3 regions of the Arthrobacter sp. Sr33 genome follow, and region 3 is predicted to be linked to each of the others. Evidence: riboswitches for the same ligand, from Rfam matches in the RefSeq annotation. Region 3 holds a riboswitch; each other region holds the start of a gene.

Region 1 (5,063 bases), on a different contig from region 3:
GCGAGCGCCCAGGCGGCGACGACGGTCAGGGGCGCCGCCGTCAACCAGAGGGACGGGCTACGAAGCGGTCCGCGCCGTCGTCGGGCTGACGGCACAGGAGCGGTCTCGGGCACCGCCGCCCCGAGGCCGGGACCGCCGTTCCTGCCTGGACCTGGATCTGCAGTCAGTACTGGAGGGGGGAGATTATTGGTGGTTGGCACAGGGAAACCTTTATCGAAGGGAGGTCATCAAGCAGCAAGGGCCCGGGGGGCGCCATCTCGACTGCTGGTGAGGATGCGGGGATCAAGGAGCGGATACAGGAGGTCAACTGCCAGGTTGACCACCACAAAGATCGAAGCCGTCAGGAGCACCAGTCCCTGCACCAACGGCACATCCTGGGTGGTGACTGCCGTCAGGACCACTGACCCGAGACCCGAGCGGGCGAAGACGGTTTCAGTGATCACCGACCCGGCGAAAAGCGTTCCAACCGTGATGCCCATGATTGTCAGGGCGGGACCCGCAGCGTTCTTCAGCGCGTGACGGAAGAAGATCCAGGACCGTGAGGCACCCTTCGCCCGGAGCACATCTATGAAGGGCTGGTCATAGACGTGGTTGATGCTCTTGAGCAGCACCTGGGCCAGGGGAGCGGACACGACAGTGGCCAGTACCAGTACCGGGACGGCGAGGGACAGAAAGGAACCATCGGGGAACAACGACATGACTCCCCAGCGGATGGAGAGCAGATCGAGCAGCACAAGACCGAGCCAGAATGCTGGAATGGCCGCGAACAGGGGAGGCACGTTCACTAAAACCCGACGGATCACCGTCGAACGGGTGAGTGTCGCGGCGCCGACAAGGGAAACGGCGATGAGTACCGCAGTGATGAAGGCGGCGCCGGCCAGGGCGACGGTCGACCCGGCGACTCCACTGATCCGGTCCCACACTGACTGTCCGGAAGCCAGCGAGTACCCGAAATCACCGGAGAAGAGCCCCACCAGCTGGTTCAGGTATTGCGTCAGCAACGGCTGGTCATAGCCGTACTGACTCTTCATGGCGTCGATCGCTGATTGATCGACCGCTGAGTCGGCGGTCAGGAAAATTGTTACCGGATCGCTGGGCAGAAGCTGTACGGCGAGAAAAACCGCAGTGTAGGCGAGCCACACCACCAACAGGGCCTGACCTATCCGTTGCAAGAGATAGCGGATCATGGACGCTACCCGCCGGTTTTCCAGGCACCCTGGAATACCGGGGCGGTGCCGGACGTGAATTCAATCTGGGTCCCGCTGTGGGCACCGTAAACCTGGACCTCGTCCCAGAGCACCAGGGAGTAGGCCTTATCCACCACCAACGCATACTGTTCGTCGGCCAGCAGCTCATCGCGCTCTTCGAGTGAGGTTGCCGCACGCTCGGCCGCGAAGATCGCGTTGAGGTCTTCGTCGCTGGTGTGCGTCATGGTGTTGTTTTCCGGCTCGAAGATCGGGCCGAGACCGCCGTAGATGAACTGTCGGGTGCCGAAAAACTCCACCGCTGGGTCAGGCATTGCTGAGGCGAGAAAGGTGTTGTCGCCGGCGCGGTTGTTGAGCTTGACACCAATCTCACGCCACTGCTGTTCAATCAGCTCGAAGGCCGGTTTGATGACAACCGAATTGTTGGAACTAGTGACGGTCACCTCGAGTGCTATTCCGTCTTTGGCCCGGATGCCGTCGGCCCCGACTTTCCAGCCCGCCTCGTCGAGCAGCTGTCGTGCTTCCTCGGGCTGGTATTCGAGTTCTTCGGACAGGTCGGTGAAGCCGGGTGCCCGGTGGTTCAGGACCGAGGCAGCCAGTTCGTAGCTGTCGGACAGGACGGTGTCCTTGAGACTTTGCCGGTCAATACCAATCTGCAGGGCCCGGCGGACGTTCTCGTCGGCCAGCTTCCCGCTGCCGACCCGGACCGCGGCCATGTTCACTGTCAGGTCCACGCCCTTCGCCGGGAGAACCTGATTACCGGTCGCAGCGAGGGTTTCCTCGTCCACCGGCTGGAGGCCCCTCACCAGGTCGACCTGCCCCGACTGGACCGCCCCAGCACGATGGGCGACCTCCGGCAGGTATTTGACGACGACCTTATCGAGGTACGCGTCACCCTGGTTGTCAGCGGTTTCCGGCGCCCAGGCGTAGTCCGGGCGCTTGGCCAGTACTACTTCCTCATCAGGCTTCTCGGACTCGAAGGTGAAGGGTCCGGACCCGGATATCTGGGAGATGGCTGATTGCCCTGCCGCATCCAGCTCAAGTGTTGCGGGGGACACCAACCCGGCGGTGACCGAGGTGGTGGCCCGCAGGAAGTTCGCGTTAGGGGAGGACAGCGTCACCAGCACCTGATCAGCGCCGATCACCTCGGCCGACTCGTACCCGGCGAAGTCCACGTTCGGTTGAATCTGGGCCGCCTCAATCCCAAAGCCCTGGGCGTCGAGGTTCAGTTTGACTGCCTCGGCGTCTACCGGGGTGCCATCACTGAACGTCACATCGGGTCGAATGGTGAAGGTGAACTCGGTTGCGTCTGCGTTGGCGGAGAACTCGGAGGCTATCCAGGGGACAATCTTACCCTGGTCGGCGTCGAAATACGTCAGGCGGTCCAGGACGCTGTTGAGGACATTGGACTTTTCATAGAACCTCGCTGACTGGGTCTGCCAGTTATTGATGGGGGTCACCTCGGCATATACCAAGGTGCCGCCCTCGACCGGCTGTCCACTGGCCACACTTTCACCCGGAGCGGTGGTGGCGGTCGAACCGCAGGCGGTGAGCGCCACTGCCGTAAGGCCGATGAGCGCCGCTACCCGCAGGGACCGCCGGCGTGGACCGGGATTGGGCGGTAGGACGTTGTGGTGTGAGACGGTGCGGGAAATCATGTCGATCCTCTCAGTCGTGATCGAGGTGCCCTACCCACGCACGCTGAAGCATCTGACCGCCAGGAATGGGGTCGACACCAACGGGGGATAAAACTTTCTCCATCGGTCCTGGCAGTAGCACCGGCCCGAGGGGTGGTTGCTGCGGCTTCAACGAGCCAGGTCTCTCAGCCGCTCTGGATGGTTGTTCAGTCCGGGGGAGCGATACCCTGCGGACTACGGCGATCTAATCGCATAATGATGGGGCGATCAAGAAAGTCCTGATCTGTACGACTTCCGACGCAACATTCAGCATTGGCAGGCCGGTGCAGGTGGGTATACATTTCGGTATGAGAGAGATCAGCACGGAGTGGCGGGTGATCGATAACGTTGCGACGGCATGGTTCGACGCGCGTTCGCTGACCGTCGGGGCGGCGCTGGCCCGACGCATCCTGGAGTTGACACCCGGGGTCGGGACCGATCTGCGCAGGACCGGCGTCCGAGTGCGCCTCGACTCGGACCGCCACACCGAGACAGTATCGGCGGCTGCGCAGGATCTTGGGCTAACGGCGAACCCTGCCGTGCTGCAGCAACTGAGCGTCGTCGTCGAATCCCCAAATCCATCTGGGGTGAGGGCATTCTGGCAACGCGTGCTCGACTACGCGCCTGCTGACAACGGCGGTCTGGCGGATCCGTTGCGGCGCGACCCCGCGCTACGGATCCGGCAGTCGACCGAGCCGCGGCCGTTGCGAAACCGCATCCACCTGGACGTGGTGCGGCCGCCTGCGGAGGTCGAGCGGGCGGATCTTGGTCCCGCATCAGGACCGTTCGAAGTCCGTCACACCGACCCCGACGGCAACGAGGTAGACCTGGTGCCTGGCGCGGCGCTCGGCGGGGGAATCGGCACAGCCGACTGGCAGACGGTGTTCAGCGCGATGGCGTGCTACCGCACCACCTCATCGACCCAGCAGCGAGACCTGACCACCGCAGCAGCGGCCCTGGCCGATAACACGGGCTTCCCGCTGCTCATCGATTTACGCCCCGGGCTGGTGATCTTCGACAGCGGCAAGGACCAGTGGGAGGGCGCCGCCGACGGTCTCGACCCCGATTTCGCCCACCTCGCTGGGGGACTGCAGACCGTGGCACGCGAACTCGGAGCCACTGCGGACCACGGGCTGCCACGCTTCCCCCAACTCTTCTTCGACGCCGCCGACGTCGAGGCGGTTCGTGCGTTCTGGGTCGCCGCACTCGGATACACCCGCGACCAGCGGGCCGGGGTCAGCGACATCCAGGATCCGCTGCAGCTGAACCCCGTGTTGGTATTCCAGGAGATCGACGCTTCCGAAACCGAGCGCCGTCGCCAGCGCAACCGCCTACACGTCGAGCTTGACGTGCCGCCGGACCTTGCGCAGACGCGCCTCGCCACCAGCGTCGCTGCTGGTGGCAGGCTCCTTGACGAATCCGAGGATCACTGGCGGGTCGCCGACCCAGAAGGCAACGAGTTGGTGATCGTCAGTAGTTCATAATCTTCCGTCAGGTTGGCGGTAAAGGGAGTTCCGGATCCGCTGCTGAACCCTTCCCGGAAACGCCGATAATCTACATTATGTCACCTAACGGATATCTGGTGGTCAGAAACACGAGTCTTTCGTCATGGTCATTTTGATTCGCGCGTCAGAGACGTTGGTGTCCGGCCACTGCTCAGAGCGCACCTCAATTCCCGATGCAGTTCCCTGGCGGACACCTGCGGCGATTGATACTGCGGTCACCACATTAACCTGCTCCCCTGGGCCGATGACGTAGCCCTCAGCCGGTTCGGCCCGGTCCAGTATGGCTTGAACCTCAGGGTCCTTTGTTAGCGTCGAGCTCACGCCGAGGGTAGTGCCTGGGCCTGACTGCATCGGAATAATGTAGGCGTCCTCCACCACCATGTCCTGAGCATCCAGCAGCTTCACTTCCGTGACGGTGACCGGCTAATCTCCGTTGTTGGTGATTATCTCACCAACGAGAGTTTTCCCCTCGCTTGGCGGCACATCCACGAAGCACATTTCGTCGGTGCCCCCATCAGTGAGGACGCTGGAATATCCCGGGCTGACGGAGCAGCCCGCCCCTGCCATCAGGAGGGCAAGTGCGAGCAGGGTGGTCGCGCTGTTTCGCTTCGCATGCATTCTGTCCTCGGTTCAGCGATTCTTGCGGGGCTTCAGCAATTCCACCGACCCTGCTGGAA
Region 2 (5,063 bases), on a different contig from region 3:
CCGAGGCTGGTTGCACCCGAAAACTGGCATGGGCCCGCCCAGCTCAGGGCGCAGGCCCACACTCCCAGGAAGAAGACACCAGCCAGCGGCGCGGGAACCACCTCAGCGATATAGAGCGATACCGCCACCAATCCCAGGTCCTGTGACGGAACGACAATCGCAGCAGCGGTACCCAGCAAAGCCCCAATGACGATGAACGGGATGCCGAGACCCGCAGCGTAGAGCATGCCCTTGCGGCCGTCTTCGGGTGTGCGGCAGGACATGGTCATCTGGAAGGCGGCCTGCGCCAGAAGAACATTGACAATGAAAGTACCGAACCAGGCGGCAATCAATGTCACTCCCGCCGAGGACATATCCAGCATCTCCGGCTGATCCACGGCAAGCTGGCGGATGCCATCGATGCCCGGATTGATAAAGAATGCGAGGATTCCAACGGCGAGCATGCCGATGAAAACCACACAGTTGGCGGTCTGGGTGAAGGCAACAGCTCGCATTCCGCCTGCGGAGAGGAACACAAGGAGCAACAACGCCGTCACGATGATGGCGGCGTGGATTGAAAGACCGGTGAGAGCGTGCAGCGCGGAGGCAAAAGCGATGGCCGTCGCCACTGACCACATGGGGAAGGTCAACGCCGTGATTGACCCTGCAATCGCCTGGGCTTTACGACCGAACCGCTCCCCGATCATTCCAGTCACCGTTACCACCAAGCGTTTGCGCAACGGCTTGACGAGAATCAGGGCGATAAGGAGAACCTGCACCGTTTCCGCCACTCCATACCAGATAGCTGATATCCCTGTTCGGTAGCTCAGCTCCATGATGGCGATATAGGAGGATCCTGAAAACAGGCCCGTAATACAAAACGCCACGGTCCACGGGCTGAAGGTCCGGCTACCGACGAAGAAGCCCTCCCCATGATCTGCCCGGTTACGAGCGGCCCGGCTCGTCAAAGCCAGAAGTAGCGTGTACCCGACGGCAAGGCCGAGCGTCCAAAGTCCCGCGCTGGTCATGCCTCCGCCCCGGAAATCAGCCATACGAGGTTAAAGTCAACACCTGCGTCTCGCACCAAGTTGATGGCCGGACACCGCTTTTCGACCTGCCGCTTGAAGGTATCCAACTCTGATTCTGGAACCGGCGTGCGCAGATTCACCGTCAACGCGAAATTCTTAAAATGAGGGGAGACGTCCGCCGTCCCCCGGAATCCCCGAACGTCCTGCTGAGCTTGGGAAGAGGTATCGATGGCTTCAACGACGATGCCCAGTTCCCGTGCCACGGTTTCGATAACTACGGTGACGCAGCCGTTGACCGCTCCAACCACATACTGCATGGGAGTTGGGGATTTGTCGTTCCCGCCCACAGCAACAGGCTCATCGGTCCGGAAGGTAAACCCTCGAGTTTCAACGAGGGTGGTCATTGAGCCTTCCCACCTGCCCGTGGCCCGGACACTTTTGAGCCACTGGCCAGGGTCCCGTTCAGCGCTTGCCTTATTAGCGGACGCGGTAGGTACAGTCATTTCACTCTCCATCGGTCTGGCGGTAGCACCTTATCGAAGCCTGAGGCTCCAATGGGTTGCTGCGGCGTCATCGATCCAGATCTCTCGGCCGCTCGGGATGGTCGTACACAACTAAAGCCGGTCCGGTTTGATTCACGCAACTTCCACAGTTGGAATTACGGCGTGTGACAAAGGAGTGCAGCCATGAAGTCGAAACGCTCCCAGGCGGCGTATCTACGCCACTACCTGCACGCACGCTAACTTACGCGCCAGATATCCCCGCAGAGCGAGCCTAGGACACAAGCCCACTAAACGGGCCTCACTACCGTTCGGGCTGACAGCCGGCGCTCCCGACCGGTCGTCGCCGGAAACCACTCTCTTTTTTGCTGCTGTCCTTATGTTGTTGAGCAGGTAGTTTGCAGGGCAGTTGTAGTGTCTTGGCTACCCAGGGGTGATGGGTATGGCTTTTGCTGCTGTGCCGGACGGTTGTCACGGCTTCGAAGGATTGGCCGCCTGTTGCTTCGACGATGGCCCGACCGCTGATTGAGAGACGCGACAAGAAGATGATCGCTGGATAAGGACACGACGGCGAGGTTATCTGCTGGGCTTCATATTCGAACGATGAAGGGAGAGCGCTTTGTCGCAACTGTGGGCCGGGATAGACGCCGGCAAAACCCATCACCACTGCGTGGTCATTGACGCTGAGGGAGCCCGTTTGTTCTCTCAGAGGGTGGCCAATGACGAGACAGATCTGCTGGATTTGATGGGAAGCGTCGCGGCGCTTGATAGTGGGGGAGAGGTGGTTTGGGCCGTGGATCTGAACCACGGTGGGGCTGCACTGCTGATCGCACTGCTTGTAGCCCATGACCAGCACGTGCTCTACATTCCAGGACGCACGGTACATCACGCTTCTAGGACTTACCGTGGGGACGGCAAGACCGATGCGAAGGATGCCGCGGTGATCGCTGACCAGGCCCGGATGCGTCGGGATCTGCAACCGGTTCGTACCGGGGATGACATCAGCGTGGATCTGCGGATCCTTACCGCCCGCCGCACGGACAAGGCCTGCGACCGCACTCGCGCGATCAACCGCTTGCGTGCACAGTTGTTGGAATACTTTCCCGCCCTCGAACAGGCCTTTGACTACAGCAGATCCAAGGCCGGGCTGTTGCTGCTCACGAGATACCAGACCCCCGATGCGCTGCGTCGGCTCGGACAGAAACGCCTTCACGCCTGGCTTAGTAGCCAGGGCGCCCGCAGCAGCGCCGATGTGTCAGAAAGGGCCGTAACGGCCGCGAAATCCCAGTACACCACCGTTGCCGCCCAGCGGATCGGTGCGCCGATGGTCGCCGAGCTCGCGCAGGAAGTCCTGGATATTCAGAACCAGATCGACGCCTTGGACACGCTGATAGCCGAGCGCTTCCGCGAACACCACCAGGCAGAGATCATGCTCAGCATGCCAGGCTTCGGACCCCTGCTCGGAGCGGAATTCCTTGGCGCTATAGGCGGTGATCTGTCCGTTTTCGAAAGCGTCGACCGGCTTGCCGGAGTCGCGGGTCTCGCGCCGGCGCCGAAAGATTCCGGTCGGATACGGGGCAACCACCACAGACCGAGGCGATATGACCGGCGTCTTCTTCGGGCCTGTTACATGGCGGCTATGTCGAGTCTGCGAAGTTCGACCGCGTCCAGGACTTACTACGACCGCAAACGTGCAGAAGGCAAGACTCACGTTCAGTCCGTGCTTTCCCTGGCCAGACGCCGGCTCAACGTCCTGTGGGCTATGCTCCGCGATGGAACCGCCTACGAGCCGCCAGGAAACCCCAGTCCGTCGCCCGCCTAGGAAACGCCGTCGCGGCCATGACAGAAACGTTTGGGGCGTTTCCCGGATCAGGAAGGTCCTCGCTGTCGCTCGGGCAGTAGAAGCATTGTCTTTCATTTTTTTGCTGCTGTCCGTTGGATTCTACGTGCCCGCTCCGGCTGTTCAACCGGCCTGTGGCCGGCGGCGCGGGCGTGACTCGCCTCGGCGCTCCTACGTCGCTTATTTCCTCACCAACTCCCGACCGCTTGCCCTAACAGGTTGGCACCGCCTCCGTCGGACACAGCTCCGCAAGCTCCGCCAGCAGGCAAAAAACATGGTGGGGAAGAGGGAACGGGTGCTGGTCACTGAACGTTTCCCGCCCTGTGAACTAGAGGAGCGACCGCATGAGCGTTGGAATAATGACCCGTACGAACACCACCGATACCGACGAAACCGTCACCGTCCCCGGACTTCCCGCCGATGATCGGATGGGGGATGGGTATGACTGGATGGAAACCCTCGAAGATTCCGGCTGGTCAGCCCTGCCGAACTGGGGATCTGAGGGATGGGATGCCGGAGCCTGGCCGCTGATCGTCTTCGCCGTGGCCCGCGCCCGCGACGATTCCGAGGAACTTTTCGGTTACGGAACCTACGTTGAGGGCGACACGCACGAGCACTGGTTCCGCAGTCAGGCCGCGTGCTTCGAAGCGCTCACGTCCGAAGTGTTCTTCCACTGGCTGATGGGACAGTCCGACGGCCCTAAGGTCCTGCCCGCAACGGCAGGCGAACTGCCGGACGCAGACCGCAGGCCATACCTGGGCTGGACGGGCTAGAGGCCCTCCGGTGTCCTGGCCCCGAGCGGGCCAGGACACCGGAGAAGCAACCCAAATAATTCGTTGACAACATCATTGAGATTCCTTCGGATCATACGTACCTGCTCCACAGCGTCAACCGGCTCCGCCGGCTACGCGCATACCAATCCTGTCCGGCGCTCCTACGTCGCTTATTTCCTCCCAGAATTGATCCACCCTTGCCCCTACGGCGTTGAGCACTGCTCCGTCAGGCACAGCTACGCAAGCTCCGCCAGCAGGCAAAACCAACGGGGGAGAGGAACCCACACTGCTGGTCACCACAGGTTCCCCACCCACCCTGCGAACTAGGAGCACACCGCTATGTCTGTTCTCGAAATGATCGACCCCACCACCTTGACCATCGACGCCAACGTCCGCGCCGACGTGCAGCTCGACAAAGCATTCCTGGCTTCCATCAAAGAACACGGAGTAATCCAGCCAGTCGTCGCCCACCGCACCGACAGCGGGGGAGTGCACGTCCTGTACGGACAGAGGCGCACCCTCGCCGCCGTAGAAGCGAAGCTCGACCTGATGCCCGTCTACGTAGTCGAAAGCCTCACAGAGGCCGACAGGTTAGCTAAGCAGGTCGTGGAAAACGACCAGCGCCAAGGACTCACCGACAACGACCGCGCCGAAGCGTTCCACCAGCTTTCCCTACTCGGAGTCTCAGCCACCCAGATCGCGAAAAAGACTGGCGCAAAAAAGACCACCGTGGACGCGGCACTGAAAGTCCGCGCCAATGACACCGCCAGCGCAGCACTCGCCCAAGGCATGACACTGGACATGGCCGCAGTGATCGAGGAATTCAGCGGCGACGCAGAAGCAATCACCAAACTCGAAACCACCGCCGCGCACAACCCGCAGAGCTTTGACCACACCGCCCAACGGCTCCGCGACGACCGCACCCGCGCCGCGCTCATGGCCG
Region 3 (5,063 bases):
TCATTCACCGAGGGCATTGGTGACCCGAATCCCGAGAGCGTGGGCGGCAACAGGGGGTGGGCCGACCGGGTCGCCGAAGAACTCAGCAGGAGCCGGGAAGATTTCGCATATGCCAACCTCGCCGTTCGTGGCCGGCTGCTGCACCAGATCGTGGACCAACAGGTTGCACCGGCTTTGGCCTTGAAACCGGACCTGATCACCATCTCGGCTGGCGGCAACGACCTGATCCGGCCGGGTGGCGACCCGGACCAGCTGGCGGCCCGGCTGGATGGTGCCGTTGAGGCGCTCAGCGCGGATCAGGCGACGGTGGTCCTGTTCGCCGGCCCCGACGCGAGAGATTCGGTGCTGGGCAACTTCAGGTCCAGGACGGCAATTTTCAACGAGAACCTGAGGATCATCGCCGCCCGGCATGACGCCCTGATCGCAGACATGTGGGCGCTCCGGCAGCTGGTGAACCCGCAGATGTGGGATGGAGACCGGTTGCACTTTTCCCCGCTGGGTCATCACACCATTGCCATGATGGTGCTGGAAACCCTCGCGGTACCCCATTCCCTGACGCCGCTCGAACCGCAGCCGCTGCCCCATCAGAGCTGGCGCGCCGCGCGGACGGAGGACCTGGTGTGGGCGAAGGTGTATTTCGTCCCCTGGGTGCTGCGCCGGCTCCGCCGCCAGTCCTCGGGCGACGGGGTGCTGGCGAAAAGGCCCGATGCCGCTCCGATCTTTGGCCCCGGGATGCCCCCCGGCGTTGGCGGCTAAGCCCCGGTCATTCACTAGTGATCGGTGTAGAAGGCTTCCCGCAGGCGTTGATCGAGCTGGTGGATCTCGGTCAGGAAGGCGTCGTGGCCGATCGGTGAGACGATCGTGTGGACGGGCACCTCCCCCGGCAAGGCCTGTGCCAGGGTGTGGGACTGGCTGGGGAAATACAACCGGTCCGAGTCAACCGCTGCGATGAAGAACTCGGCGGTGGCATCCCGCAACGCCAGGTGCAGGGGACCGCGGTCCCGGCCGGCATCATGCCCCATGAGTGCTTCGGTCAGCACCAGATAGCTGTTGGCGTCGAACCGTTCCACCAGCTTGCTGGCTTGATGGTCAAGGTAGCTTTCCACCTGAAATCTGCCCCGGGCTGCCGGGTCCGACGAGCCGAAGGGTGTCTCAGCACCCTGTGCCGCCCGACCGAAGCGGTGCTCCAGCTCCGGCTCGGACCGGTAGGTGATGTGGGCGATGCGCCGGGCCAGCCCGAGCCCGGCGACCGGGCCTGTGCCCGGGTAGTAGTCCCCCGCGGCGAATCCCGGGTCCAACCGGATAGCCTGCAGCTGCGCCTGGGCGAAGGCAATCTGCTCTGCCGAGCTTGCGGCAGTGCAGGCGATGACTGCGCACCGTTCGACCCGCTCCGGGTACACCAGAGCCCACTCCAGAGCCCTCGCGCCGCCGAGCGACCCCCCGATCACCGAGTGCCACCGATCGATTCCGAGCGCATCAGCCAGGAGGGCCTCGGCCCGGACCGAATCCCTGACCGTGAGGTAGGGGAATCGGGAGCCCCAGGGGACGCCGTCGGGGTCCGCTGACGCAGGTCCGGTGGAGCCATAGCAGCCGCCGAGCATATTGATGGATACGACAAAATACCTGGTGGTGTCGATGGTTTTGCCGGGGCCCACCAGCTGGTCCCACCAACCGTCTTCGGTCGAATCGCCGCGGGCAACATGGGAGCTGCCGGTCAGTGCATGCTGAATCAGGACGGCATTGGACCCATCGTCGTTGAGGGTGCCCCAGGTTTCATAGGCGAGCGTAACCTCGGGCAGGTGCCCCCCGGTTTCACAGGTGAAGGGGCCCAGACCGAGTGAGCGGACGACGCCGTCAGGTGTCACCTGGGCCCGGTCCTGTTGTGCGGTGTGAATAGTTGTCACTGGTATCGCCCACCTCGGAATCCGCGCTTGCGCCGGACACCCTGTCCGCCGCCTGGTCGTCACCCGGGGCACCCCACCGCGAAGGAGGGTTGCCGTCCAGCAAGCCGGGGCTTGGTGGAGCGGGGTGTTCCGCTCCGTGCTGGCACTCGTGACCTGTTCCTAGATAACCCGAAAACGCAGCTTCGACGCAAATATGTGAACGTCCGTGTATCTGAACGTCCGTGGCAAGAAAGACCCTGATCTACCCCCAGCAGCCCGATAAGCTTGCGCCATGCGGATCCGCCCAATCGATCTCGTCGATGTATTTGTCTACCTCGTCGTCCTGGGTCTGTTCATTCAACTGTTTCCCGCGGTGATTTCCGAGACGTTCACCCTGGCGTTGCTGACCGCTGCGCTGCTGAAGCTGGTGCTCGAACTGGTGATGCGGGTGAAGAAGGCCCTGTTGACCCGCGTCCGTACGGCTGAGCGGGTTCTCCCCCGGGTGATCAATGGTGGGGCCCTGCTGCTGGTGCTTCCCGGAAGCAAACTCCTGGTGCTCCAGCTGGTGGCGTTCCTCTTCGGCGATGCGGTGTACCTGGGTGGCTTCTTCCAGGTCACGGCGCTGATCATCGTTCTGATGGCTGCCCGGGGTGGCGTGAGACGCTTTTTCGTCGGTAAGGGTCCCCTAAGTCGAGACACAGATCACAAAGTGCCAAACTAGGGCCATGCGCTTGGACCATGTCTCATATGCTTGTGAACCCGACGGCCTCGTAGCAACTGCGGGGAGGATCGCCGATGCCCTCGGCGTCGACCCGGTGAAGGGTGGTGTGCATCCCCGCTTCGGCACCAGGAACATGATTTTCCCGATGTTGAACGGTCAATATCTCGAAGTTGTTGAGGTGCTGAACCACCCGGCTTCCGACAAAGCTCCCTTCGGCCAGGCGGTTCGCGCCCGGTCCGAGGCTGGCGGCGGCTGGATGGGTTGGTGTGTTGCTGTGGATGATCTGGCCCCCTTCGAGGAACGCCTCGGTCGTAGCGCCGTCCCGGGCAACCGCAAATTTCCTGACGGTCAGGAGCTCACCTGGCAGCAGATTGGCATCAAGGGGCTGATCGCTGATCCCCAGGTCCCCTATATGTTGCGGTGGGACGACGGTACTGAGGCCCTGCACCCCTCACAGGCCCGACCCGCTACAGTGCGCCTCGATTCGCTGACCATTGCAGGGTCCCCCGACCGGATTGCTGAATGGCTGGGCACGCCGGCGACCGAGCCGCTCGATGAGGTTGTTGTGCAGTGGGTGGCACCCAATGGCACTCCCGGCATCATGTCCGTGACTTTCCAGACTGCCAACGGCCTGGTGGAAATCTAACTGCACCCTTTCGTGTGACCGGCCGACAAGTCGCCACGCGACTAGTCGCCGATACCAATCGCCGATCCAAAGAGGGCGAAGCCTACAAACCCGGCGATATCGAGCAGGGCGTGGGCGATGACCAGGGGCATCACCCGTTTGCTCCGGGTGTAGGCATATCCAAAGATCAGACCCATCAGGACATTGCCGATAAACGGCCCGAAGCCCTGATACAGGTGGTAGCTGCCCCGGAGCAGGGCACTGGTGATGATAATGACCGGCATTGACCAGCCCAGCTGCTTCAGCCGGTGAAACAGGTATCCCACCACAATGACCTCTTCGACCACTGCGTGACGCAGCGCCGAGAGAATCAGGACGGGCACGGTCCACCAGTAGGCGTCGAGCGCAGCGGGCTCGATTGCCGTCGTGATCCCCAGCGCACGCCCCGCCGCGTAGACGCCGAGCGTGCCGACCCCGATGACCATCGCCAGGCCGAACCCCAGGCCGAAATCGACCCGTGGCCGGCTGAAAGTGAATCCCAGGGTGCGGAACGCCGACTTTCCCGGTTCCGTCAGGAGGAATAGCACCAGGAACACCGGAACCAGCGCGAAGAAGATGCCGAGCAGCTGGTAGGTGAGGTCGAAGTACTGGCGGTCATTCAGGACCGGATTCAGCCGGGTGGTCTGCGCAGCGAGCGGCGCCTGGCTGAGCTTGTCGAGCAGGTTGACCACCGCGTAGACAGCCGATTGCCCGAGGGAAAGTCCGAGCACAATCGCTATCTCGGCGGTGATCCGCCGACGTTGGACGGGGGCCGACCGGTTGACATCGTCCGGCGTCGACGTCGTGGACGCCTTGGGTATCTCGGTGGACATGCCAGCCATCCTAGTGGGCGATCCTTGGGGCTAGTCGGCACCCAGCTTCGGGGCGACGATAACGGTGGTCCCATGCTCTTCGAACGACCGCCGCTGAGCGGCGGTGATTCCTGAGTCGGTGATCAGATTGCTGAAGGTGTAGCCGGTCATGGTCGCGAAGCATCGGGTGCCGATCTTCGACGAGTCCGCGACAACGTAGGCCTTGGCGGCGCGTTTGGCGACCATTGCGTTGACCGCGGCTTCACCCTCGTCGCTGATGGTGGGCCCGACGACCGGGTCCAGCCCGTTGACTCCGACAAACGCCAGGTCGAGGGCCACCCGCTGCAGCACCGCGTCAGCATACGAACCCACCAGTTCATAGGAGCGGGGGTTGACGATGCCACCGGTGACCATGATTTTGAAGTTGGGCCGGACAGCGAGCTGGGCTGCAATGTTGATGGCGTTGGTGACGACGGTGAGCGTTGGCTTGTTTGACGGTTCCATCAGGTCGCTGCGTTTGCTGAGCGCCGAGGCGATTGCCGTGCTGGTGGTCCCGCCGCAGAGCCCGATCACCGCTCCCTTGGGGATGAGGTCGCTTGCGGCCTGCGCGATCGCACGCTTCTCCTCGGCGTGGACGTCCTTGTTGTAGCGCCCGGGCAGATCGTAGGCGACGGTTTCGATGGTGGCCCCACCGTGTGTGCGGGTCAGCAACCGCTGCTCCGCGAGGCTGTCCAGGTCCCGCCGGGCGGTGGCCGGTGAGACTTTGAGCTTGCTGACTATTTCGTCGACTTCCACCTGGGTGGCTTCGGAGAGTAGGTCAAGGATGGCGCTGAGCCGTTCCGCGCGTTTCATCCCGCTGGCCCGTTCCCGTTGATGGTGGCTGCCGCAGCGACCGGGCCGGCAGTAGCGAAGAGGGTGAGCAGGCGTGCGGTTTCCGATTCGATGGCAGCACGCCCGGCCCCGATATACTTCCGCGGGTCGAC

What was found. A riboswitch is a leader RNA that binds a small molecule or an ion and turns the genes downstream of it on or off. The one in region 3 is predicted to bind S-adenosylmethionine.
Region 1: it holds a riboswitch for S-adenosylmethionine, as region 3 does, so the genes downstream of both, ACX80T_RS04055 (ABC transporter substrate-binding protein) here and metX (homoserine O-acetyltransferase MetX) in region 3, are expected to answer to the same signal.
Region 2: it holds a riboswitch for S-adenosylmethionine, as region 3 does, so the genes downstream of both, ACX80T_RS15325 (OsmC family protein) here and metX (homoserine O-acetyltransferase MetX) in region 3, are expected to answer to the same signal.

The regions. Positions count from the first base shown of each region.
Region 1 is NZ_JBTNDD010000002.1:251,366-256,428, forward strand. Features, by position in the region: gene ACX80T_RS04045 (ABC transporter permease) at 1-44, opposite strand, end outside; gene ACX80T_RS04050 (ABC transporter permease) at 228-1,187, opposite strand; gene ACX80T_RS04055 (ABC transporter substrate-binding protein) at 1,193-2,863, opposite strand; SAM riboswitch class I at 2,960-3,047, opposite strand; gene ACX80T_RS04060 (VOC family protein) at 3,190-4,365, shown strand; gene ACX80T_RS04065 (hypothetical protein) at 4,468-4,791, opposite strand; gene ACX80T_RS04070 (hypothetical protein) at 4,810-5,004, opposite strand.
Region 2 is NZ_JBTNDD010000014.1:6,199-11,261, reverse strand. Features, by position in the region: gene ACX80T_RS15330 (sodium:solute symporter family protein) at 1-1,031, opposite strand, end outside; gene ACX80T_RS15325 (OsmC family protein) at 1,004-1,411, opposite strand; SAM riboswitch class I at 1,516-1,614, opposite strand; gene ACX80T_RS15320 (IS110 family RNA-guided transposase) at 2,127-3,329, shown strand; gene ACX80T_RS15315 (hypothetical protein) at 3,692-4,120, shown strand; gene ACX80T_RS15310 (ParB/RepB/Spo0J family partition protein) at 4,460-5,063, shown strand, end outside.
Region 3 is NZ_JBTNDD010000005.1:173,249-178,311, forward strand. Features, by position in the region: gene ACX80T_RS08990 (SGNH/GDSL hydrolase family protein) at 1-756, shown strand, start outside; gene metX (homoserine O-acetyltransferase MetX) at 771-1,904, opposite strand; SAM riboswitch class IV at 1,923-2,058, opposite strand; gene ACX80T_RS09000 (hypothetical protein) at 2,176-2,604, shown strand; gene ACX80T_RS09005 (VOC family protein) at 2,609-3,250, shown strand; gene ACX80T_RS09010 (CPBP family intramembrane glutamic endopeptidase) at 3,292-4,101, opposite strand; gene ACX80T_RS09015 (DeoR/GlpR family DNA-binding transcription regulator) at 4,132-4,932, opposite strand; gene ACX80T_RS09020 (class II fructose-bisphosphate aldolase) at 4,929-5,063, opposite strand, start outside.